DNA from 3 places in the Actinoplanes sp. NPDC023714 genome. Region 2 is predicted to be linked to each of the others. Evidence: riboswitches for the same ligand, from Rfam matches in the RefSeq annotation. Region 2 holds a riboswitch; each other region holds the start of a gene.

Region 1 (3,233 bases), on a different contig from region 2:
CCGGCGTCCGTCCAGGTGCCGGACCGGACCTCGAAAGCCCGGCGGTTGATAGCGTTCGGGTGTGACGGGGCGGGCGGAAACGGCGTTGGCGGCCGCCGCGCGGATCGGGCCGTACTTCGTGTGGGAGCCGGGTCGGCGATATCGCGATATATCCGATCTGTCCGACCCGGTCGTCCTGGCCGAGCGCGTCGGCGACGCCCGCCGCCTCCTGAACCGGATGGGCGCCGGCAACCCCGAGGATCGCGTCGTCGCCTCCACCGTCTTCCTCGGCCTGACCGCCCGGCTCGTCTCGGCCCCGCTCGCCGCCGCGGTGATCGGCGGCGCGGTCCCGGTGGCCGACCCGGACCGGATGGGCTGGCGCCCGGTGCCGAGCGGCCCGATCCCGATCGTCTACGAGCACCTCGAGACCAGCGCCGCCGACCACGCCACGGCGCTCGTCGCGGTGATCGGCACGCTGGTCACGCCGATGCTGGAGGCGTTCCGGACCCGGTTCGTGCTCTCCCCTCAGGTGCTGTGGGGCAACGTGGCGTCCGCGCTCGGCGGCGCCCACACGATGATCGCGCAGGCGGCCCCGGAGCACGCGGCCGGCAGCGCCGCCCTGGTCGGGGAGCTGCTCGCCCGGGCGCCCCTCGCCGGTACCGCGACCCTGCATCGGCCCGATCCCGGCCGGGACCGCTGGTTCCTGGTGCGGAACAACTGCTGCCTCTACTACCGCATCCCCGGCGGCGGCACCTGCGGCGACTGCGTGCTGGTGCCGCCGGCGGACCGGGCGCGGCAGTGGCGGGCGATGCTCAGCCGATGACGGCGGACGTCCTGCGCGAGGCGCGGGACGTCACCAGCGCGGCGAACGCGAGACCGAGCGCCGTCCAGAGCACCGCCTGCACGCCGAGCGAGACGATCCGGAAGTCCCAGAGCAGCGCGGCCGGGAAGGTGTCCGGCACCTCCTGGATCGACGGCAACAGCAGGTAGGCCACCGCGACCACGACGAGGAACGCGCCGACGCCGGCGGCCGCGCGGCGCCAGTCGGCGGTCTGCGTGCGGGCGGCGACCACCGCGGCCCAGACCGCGACCAGGCCGAGGACGAGGAGCGCGAGGTAGCTCCAGGTCCGCTGGTCGATCGTGGACGGGTCCCCGACCGCCGGCGGGTTCGGCGGGTACTTGATCCACGGAACCAGGACGCCGCCGAGCAGCGCCGAACCGGCCAGCGCGAGGGCGACCCGGCCGTCGTCGGCGAGCCGGAAGCGGCGGCGCAGCAGCGTGTACGCCGTGGCGATGAGGCCGCCCATGGCGATGCCGTACAGGGTGGTGGCGAGGACCAGGCCCACCTTCTGCCCCTGCCGGCTGACCAGCGGCTCCTCCTCGACCGTGCCGGGCGCGACCGGGGGAGCGGCGGCCTCCTCGATGGCGATGGCCGCGTCGATGTGGGTCTCCCCGAACGTGTAGGCGAAGGCACCAGCGACGAGGCCGGCGATCAAGCCGGCGAGCAGGCCGCGCAACAGCAGCGAGAGGAAGTTCGAGGGCACGGTGGGGTAGACCTCCAACGGGATGACGCGTCCCGATCGTGGGGTTGCGGCGGGCGAGTTCCCTGACTTCCGGCCCCTGATCGGGACCGGTCACAGTGGCGCGACCGCACCGGACTCTCACCGGCTTCCCTCGCGTCGCCGCAGTAGACCCCCTCAACCTAGTGGTCGCCGGGACGGCCGCACAACGGGCCTTGACCCTGCCCCAGGGGCAGGGCCGACGATCGACGTATGGCAGACGTCGAGCACATCGCCGATCGGGCCGCCGTCGCGCACGGCACCTCCCTTCCTTCGCGCTCGCCGGCGAGATCCGGATCAGGCATCCGCTCAACCACACGAGCGGCGTCGACGCCGACCCGTCCGTCCCGGAGGCGGCCGGGCCGGACCCGCTGGAGACCTACGTGGAGCGGCTCAACCGGGAGTGCGGCACGCTCTTCGCGCCCGGCTGCCGGCGCTACGACGCCGGCCACGCAGATCCGTACGCTGGTCCAGGCCGGCGTCCCCCGCTCCCGGATCGCCGAGCTGCTGGCCGCCGGCCCGGAGGAGATGGCCACGCCGAGGAGTTGGAGCGCACCCGCCGCCGGATCACCGCGCGGCGACCAGCTGTTCGTAGCCCCCGACGTGGCCCGCTACCTCGACGAGCTGCGCGTGGCCGGGATCAGCGAGCGCACCGCCCGCCTCGAGCGCGACCTCTGGATCCTGCTCCAGTCCGCCGCGCCGGCCCAGGCCCAGCAGTGAGCCACCGACAAACTCGCCGCCATGGCCGACCCCGAGTTCCGCGCCCTCTTCCGCGATTACGACGCCGCCCACGGCTGGCCCCTCGACGATCCGGGCCTGCCTGCCCTCGCCGCCCGCACCCGGCACTGGTCCACCCGCCAGCCGGCCACCACCGAAGCCCCAGCCGCCGATCCGGCAGCGGGCCGCCTGGCCGCGGCGACAGCCTCTGCCGCCTCTCCCGCATGGCGCGGAATCGCGCCGAAATAGCGAAAACCCTTTGAGTACGAGGGCGCAGACCGCCCCCAACCGCACATCCCCCGTCCCGCCCGCACGACGCGGGCCCCTGCCCACTCCAGGCCGTCCGGCGCCCACCGGCGATGGTGCATGGTCACCCCTGACCCGTCCCCTCCTCCCGAGCCAAACTGGGCCAACGACGACGCACGGCCGCTGTGCCGCGGCCGAATCCGCTCGGCTGTAGTCCGTGGTCGTGACACGCCGGTTGGAACAGCCGTGTGCTGCAGCCAGGCTCGCTCGGCTGCAGTCGACGGTCGTGACACGCCGGTTGGTACAGCCGTGTGCTGCAGCCAGGCTCGCTCGACTGCAGTCCTGCGCTGCGCCACGGTTGCCGGGCAGCAATACACAACAGCCGCCCACAACCCGCCGCCACGTCATCCCCAGTCGCAGCCGACTCCGCTTCCCCGGCGGGGAACACCGTCAGGACGCCTGCGATCTCGGCAGCGCTGCTCTGCTTCCCTGGCCGGCCACGACCACCGCCGCCCACGGCCGGTGGCGAACGGGACCGAAGTGATTCTGCGACTGCCGGGTCGTGAGGACGGCGATGCTGATCGTGGGGGCCAGGGAGCGATCCGCCGGCTCGCGGGCTACGGCAACGCGGGACTGCGCGGCGGGTTCGCCATTCGACTGGTTGGGCGCGTCGTTCTGGTGGTCTCGGGTCTCCTCCTGGCCGGATGGGGGAGCCGGCGGCCCGCCCGATGA
Region 2 (3,233 bases):
CAGCGGTCCTCGGTCAGCGCGTAGCAGAACAGCCGCCCCGCCTCGTCACTGGTCGGCCGGTCGACGACGGTGCGCAGGGCGCCGCTGGTGCCGAGCGAGACGGCGGCGATCCCGGCCGGGGTGGCGCCCACCCCGAGGTTCGCAAGGGGCCCGTCGGCCGCCCCGATGATCAGCGGCACGCCGGCGTCGAGCCCGGCCGCGCTCGCCACCTCCCGCTTCAACCGCAACGACGTGGTCGTGGGTACGACCTCAGCCAGTTGCTCCCGGCGTACCCTCGCTGTTTCCACGGCCTCGGGGTCCCACTGCCGTGAGTGGATGTCGTAGAGGCCCGTGCCGGAGGCGACCGAGAGGTCGACGACGAACGGGGCCTCCGCGAGCGCGGCGACCACCAGCTCCTTCACGCCACCCCAGCGTGGCGTGTCGCGCAGCGTGCCCGGCTCGTTCTCGGCGAACCAGGCCAGTTTCGTGAGCGGCGACATCGGATGGACCGGCGTGCCGGTACGGGCCTGCAGAGCCTTCTTGTCCGCGATCCGCTCGGCCTGCTCCGCGGCCCGGTTGTCCGCCCAGGTGATCAGCGGCCCGAGCGGCCGGCCGTCCGCGGCCATCGGCACGAGCGCGTGCAGGAACGCGCTCAGACCGATCGCGATCACCCGGTCGCCGTTCTCCCGGCACTCCTTCGCGACGTCCACGAGCGCCTTGATCGCGGCGGCGGCGAGCTGCTCGGGGTCGAGCTCCGCCCGTCCCGGCCCGGGCACCGACAGCGGATAGTGCACGCTGGTCAGCGCCCTGAGCTCCCCGGCCGGACCGGTGGCCACCCCCTTCGTGGCGGTGGTCCCGGTGTCGATCCCGATCACGACGTCCATGTGCTGCCTCCCTGAGCCGTCCCGCCGCGTCAATACCCGTCTGACATCCTTCCCCACCCATCGGGTTGCCGCCCTCGGCATCCCGCGCCGGCCTTCCCTCCCGCCCGGAACACCGCCCGGAGCACCGGCCGGAACACCGCCCGGCACCAGCGGCGACGCCGGCCGGGGAGGGATGCGGAGGGCGGGACGGGTCAGGGGTGACCACGCACCTCACGCGAAAGACGCGTCACGGCCTCGACCCCCCGCTGCGCCCGCGTCGACGGGCGGGGGCGGCCGGACCTGCGGTCGTGGACGGCTTAGGTCCGTACCCTAAAAAGATCTTGATGAGGGACACCCCGCGTTGACGCCGCACCCGGGCGTAGGAAAGAGTGACCATGAGCGGTAGCGGAGGAACCCGGTGCGAGTCCGGGACGGTCCCGCCACTGTGACCGGGGAGCGAACCGCCACGACAGCCACGGCGACTACGGCCGGAAGGCGCGCGGGGAACGTCGATCCGGGAGTCAGGAGACTCCGGCCGCTCGTTTCGGCCGTCGCGCGGGCGTGGACACCCGCCGGAAGGGATCTCCCGTGACTACTCCGTACCCGTTCTCGGCCGTCGTCGGCCTCGATGACCTGCGCCTGGCGCTGCTGCTCACCGCCGTCTCGCCGGCGGTCGGCGGGGTGCTGGTGCGCGGCGAGAAGGGCACCGCGAAGAGCACCGTCGTACGGGCGCTGGCCGGGCTGCTGCCGAGCATCCGGACGGTGCGCGGCTGCCGGTTCGCCTGCGACCCGGCCGCGCCCGACCCGGACTGCCCGGACGGCCCGCACGCGATCGACAGCCCGGCCGGCGAGCGCCCGGCCAGCCTCGTCGAACTGCCGGTCGGCGCCACCGAGGACCGGGTCGTCGGCACCCTCGACATTCAGCGGGCGCTCAGCGACGGGGTGAAGGCCTACGAGCCGGGGCTGCTGGCCGCCGCGCACCGGGGCGTGCTCTACGTCGACGAGGTCAACCTGCTCCCGGATCATCTGGTGGACCTGCTGCTGGACGCGGCCGCGATGGGCCGGGCCCACGTCGAGCGGGACGGGGTGTCGGTCAAGCACGCGGCCCGGTTCCTGCTGGTCGGCACGATGAACCCGGAGGAGGGCGAGCCCCGCCCGCAGCTGGTCGACCGGTTCGGCCTGGTGGTGAACGTGGCCGCGCCCCGCAACGCCGCCCAGCGCGCCGAGGTGGTCCGGCGGCGTCTCGCGTACGAGGCCGACCCGGACGGTTTCGCGGCCCGCTACCGGGACGCCGAGCGGGATTACGCCGCCCGCATCGCCGAGGCCCGCGCCCTGCTGCCGTCGGTGAAGCTGCCCGACGCCGAACTGGACCGGATCGCCCGGGTGTGCCTGGCCTACGGCGTCGACGGCATGCGCGCCGACATCGTGGTGGCCCGGTCGGCGGTCGCCCTCGCCGCCTGGAAGGGCCGCGACGTGGTGAACGCCGAGGATGTCGCCGACGCCGCGCGCCTGGCCCTCCCGCACCGCCGCCGTACCGATCCGCTGGACCCGCCCGGCACCGACGAGGAGAAGCTCGAGCAGGCCCTGGCCGAGGCCGAGCGTCAGGCACAGGAGGACGACGACGATCCGGAGGGCGGCGACGATCCTGAGGGGGAGGGCCCGCCTGACGGCGGAGGGCCGCAAGGTCCGTCGGGCGGCGGCGGGTCAGATCCTTCGGGTACGGGCGGAAGCCCCGCTCCGGACGCGTCCTCAGCTCCGCAAGCGGGCGGGCGCCCGGAGACTCAGGAGTCGCGCGGCCCGGCCCCGGACGATTCCCCGCAGCAGACCCCGCAGCCGGACGCCCCTGGACAGTCCACGGCGGGCGCCGTCGCGTCGGCCGGGCAGGCCTACCGCACCCGCACCCTGACGATCGCGGCCCGTGGCGAGGGCGGTCACGCGGGCCGGCGTTCCCCCGCCTTCGCCCGCCGGGGGAGGGTGGTCGGCAGCCGCCCGCCGCTCGGCAGGCTTGCCGGGGCACCCCACCTGCCCGCCACCCTGCGAGCCGCGATCGAGAGGTCGGCGCTGGAGTCCGGCGCGGCGGGGGACCTGCGCGTGATTCCGCGGGATCTCCGGGAAGCCGTCCACGTGGGACGCGAGGCCAACCTCGTCCTGTTCGTCGTGGACGCCTCCGGCTCGATGGCGGCCCGCAAGCGCATGACGCTCGTCAAGACGGCGGTGCTGTCGCTGCTGCGGGACGCTTACCAGCGGCGGGACCGGATCGGCATGATCACGTTTCGGGGGGCGGAGGCCGAGGTGGTGCTGCCGCCCACGTCCAGTCACGAGGTGGGCGTCATGCGGCTGGCCGCGTTGCGGACCGGGGGGCGTACGCCGCTCGCGGCCGGCCTCCGCGCG
Region 3 (3,233 bases), on a different contig from region 2:
AAGGTGTTCGCCGTCCTCCGTCTCCTCCTCGACGACGTGCCACATCTGCGCGCCCGCGGTGACGCGATCGGCCGTTCCGTCGCGCAGCTGTCGCTGAACTTCGGCGCCGACGATCTGGGCAGCTCCGCGCCCGAGGAGAAGGACGATCTCCTCCATCTGATCTGGGACGCCGGTTTCCAGCCGATCGAGCGCGACGCCGACTACGCGATCGTCGAGGAGCACGCGGCGGCCGTCCCCTTCGCCGCGCGCCGCAGCGAGCCGCAGCGCGTCTGGGCCTGAGACCGCAGCGGGTCTGAGCACGAGAAGGCGGAGAAGAGCAGTGACAGCAGAGGGCGGAGGCGACCGATGACCCAGCAGCAGAGCAGGCGCGGTCTCCGGCGTGACGCCGACGGCCGGCTCGCGACCGTCAGCGACCTGCTGGGCGCGGCGTTCGCCGGGCTCGCGGTCGGCCTGGTCGTCCTGCTGATCTTCGAGGCGATCATGGCGCTCACCGGCCTCGGCGAGTTCGGCTCGTCGAACGGCTGGCTCGTCCTGATCCTGCCGGTCTGGCTCTTCGTCGAGGAGTTCCGCGCCGAGGGCTTCGGCGCGCACCGGGTCGTGGTGGCCGCGCTGGCCGGCGGCTTCGGCGTCGCGCTCGGGATGACGGTGGCCGGTCTCGTCTCGGGGGTGGCGCCGGCCCTGGTGAGCGGAGTGGCCGGAGCGGCGACCGGTACGGTCGTGTACTGCCTGGTCTGGTTCTACGGCCTCCGCTGGCTCGACCATCGGTCGAGCTGAGGAGAGCTGAGGGAGAGAAGAGATGAGTCCCGCCGTCAAATACACGCTCGGCCGGCTCGGCCTGTTCGTGGGTTCCTTCGTCGTGCTGCTGCCGGTTCCTCTGAACATCCTGGTCAAAGCCATGGTCGCGTTCGTCGCGTCGGCGGCGCTCTCGTTCCTGCTGCTGCGGAAGTGGCGTGACGAGATGGCCGAGCAGCTCGGGTCGATCGCCGCGAAGCGCACCGCGGAGAAGGATCGTCTGCGCTCGGCGCTCGCCGGCGACGAGGACGCCGCTGCGGCCGGAGACCGGGTCGCCGCCGCCGACGTCCTGAACGACCGGCCCACCAGCCTCGAGAAGATCAGCCAGGAGCGGGACGGGATCGCCAGCGAGGAAGCGGCGATCAAGCGGGCCAGCGAGACGCGCTCCTAAAAAGCACGACCGCGTTAAAAGGCACTGGAGAACCCACCGACGGCGATCGGGCGCTGCCGGTGAGTTAGCGTTTCAAGGACCGCGCCTCAGCGAAGCCGGTGCGAAACCGGCGCTGTCCCGCAACTGTGATCCCTCCGGAAGCACGCAGCAGTGGAGGTCTAGCCAGGTCGCCTGGGCGCCGGTCGCGACTCAGCGCTCTCGGGGAGGGGCGCCTCGCAGGCGGCGGCCGAGAAGCCCCTGTCGGCGAAGCACCACAGCCCGGCCGACAGGAGGTTCTTGATCATGAAACGACGTCTGCTCACCGCCGCGATCGCGGCGACGGCCCTGGTCCTCGCCGGTTGCGGGGACGGGGGGAACGACGAGCCGGCCACCGCGCCGAGCGCGAACGCGGCATACCCGGTCACCGTCGGCAGCGTGACGCTGGAGGCCCGGCCCGAGAAGATCGTGAGCCTCAGCCCGACCGCCACCGAGATGCTCTTCGCGATCGGCGCGGGCGCGCAGGTCACGGCGGTGGACGACCAGTCCAACCACCCGGCCGAGGCGCCCAAGTCCGACCTCTCCGGCTTCAAGCCGAACGCCGAGGCGATCGCCGCGAAGGACCCCGACCTCGTGGTGGTCTCGAACGACACCGAGAACATCGTGGCCCAGCTCGGGAAGCTGGCGATCCCGGCGTTCGTGGCGCCGGCCGCGGCCACCCTCGACGACACCTACAAGCAGATCGGCGAGCTGGGCACGCTGACCGGCCACGAGGCCGAGGCGGAGCAGGTGAACGCCGGGATGGCCGCGAAGATCGACGAGATCGTGAAGTCGGCGCCGGCCCGGACCACGCCGCTCAGCTACTTCTACGAGCTCGGCCCGGAGCTCTACTCGGCCACCTCGAAGACGTTCGTCGGCTCGGTCTTCAGCAGGTTCGGCATGACCAACGTGGCGGACGCGGCCGACGCGAGCGGCTCGTTCGGCGGGTACCCGCAACTCAGCCAGGAGGCCGTGGTCCAGGCGAACCCGGACACGATCTTCCTGGCCGACAGCAAGTGCTGCCAGCAGTCCGCCGAGACGGTGAAGGCGCGCAAGGGCTGGTCCGCGGTGACCGCCGTGCAGAAGAGTCAGATCTTCGCGCTCGACGACGACATCGCCTCGCGCTGGGGCCCGCGCACCGTCGACCTCGTCCAAGCCGTCGCCGACGCCCTGAACAAGATCCCGGCGTGACCCTGGTCAAGAATCGGAACGAGGCGAGGAGAGCGGGCCTCCGCCCGGTCTGGCTCGTCGCGGGCGTGCTCGCGGTCCTGGTGGCGACGCTCGCGGGCCTCGCCTTCGGCTCGGCCCGGCTCCCTCCGGCGGGGGTCGCGGCCGAGATGCTCAATCTCATTCCGGGCGTACGGCTGGACAGCGGCCTCTCCGAACGCGAGATCGCGATCCTGATGCAACTCCGGCTGCCCCGGGTCGTGCTGGGTCTGCTGGTCGGCGCGATGCTGGCGCTGGCCGGCGCCGCGTACCAGGGCGCCTTCCGCAACCCGCTGGCCGACCCGTACTTGCTCGGTGTGGCGGCCGGCGCCGGGCTCGGTGTCACGGCCGTGATCGTCCTGGGCGCGTCCGCTGCCGTGGAGCTGCCGGTCACCGTACCCATGGCCGCTTTCGCCGGTGCGCTCCTGGCGGTCGCCCTCACCTGGATGCTCGGCGCCGCAGGCAGCCGCAACCGGACGCCGGCCGCGCTGATCCTGGCGGGGGTCGCGGTGTCGGCGTTCCTCTCGGCGGCGCAGACCTACCTGCTGCAGCGGAACGTCGAGTCGCTGCAGGAGGTGTACTCCTGGCTGCTCGGCCGGCTCGCCACGGCGGGCTGGCACGACGTGCTGGTGATCCTGCCCTACGTGATCGTCACGACGGTGATCGTGCTGACCCAGCGGCGCGAGCTCGACGTCCTGACCGTGGGTGACGCGGAGGCGGCGAGCCTGGGCCTGCACCCGCAGCGCAGCCGGTACCTGCTGATCGTCGCGGCGTCGCTGGGCACCGCCGCGGCGGTCTCGGTCTCCGGGCTGATCGGCTTCGTCGGGCT

Evidence for each region. A riboswitch is a leader RNA that binds a small molecule or an ion and turns the genes downstream of it on or off. The one in region 2 is predicted to bind cobalamin.
Region 1: another riboswitch for cobalamin. It lies ahead of AB0G10_RS10195 (CbtA family protein); the one in region 2 lies ahead of AB0G10_RS28240 (VWA domain-containing protein).
Region 3: another riboswitch for cobalamin. It lies ahead of AB0G10_RS37735 (ABC transporter substrate-binding protein); the one in region 2 lies ahead of AB0G10_RS28240 (VWA domain-containing protein).

The regions. Positions count from the first base shown of each region.
Region 1 is NZ_JBFAAR010000002.1:511,737-514,969, forward strand. It holds gene AB0G10_RS10190 ((2Fe-2S)-binding protein) at 62-802, shown strand; gene AB0G10_RS10195 (CbtA family protein) at 792-1,523, opposite strand; cobalamin riboswitch at 1,558-1,691, opposite strand; gene AB0G10_RS10200 (hypothetical protein) at 1,752-2,258, shown strand; gene AB0G10_RS10205 (hypothetical protein) at 2,280-2,504, shown strand.
Region 2 is NZ_JBFAAR010000007.1:34,359-37,591, forward strand. It holds gene AB0G10_RS28235 (gluconokinase) at 1-863, opposite strand, end outside; cobalamin riboswitch at 1,251-1,374, shown strand; gene AB0G10_RS28240 (VWA domain-containing protein) at 1,431-3,233, shown strand, end outside.
Region 3 is NZ_JBFAAR010000012.1:203,681-206,913, reverse strand. It holds partial or broken gene AB0G10_RS37750 (aminofutalosine synthase MqnE) at 1-279, shown strand, start outside; gene AB0G10_RS37745 (hypothetical protein) at 346-774, shown strand; gene AB0G10_RS37740 (DUF4229 domain-containing protein) at 797-1,183, shown strand; cobalamin riboswitch at 1,229-1,360, shown strand; gene AB0G10_RS37735 (ABC transporter substrate-binding protein) at 1,466-2,389, shown strand; gene AB0G10_RS37730 (iron ABC transporter permease) at 2,386-3,233, shown strand, end outside.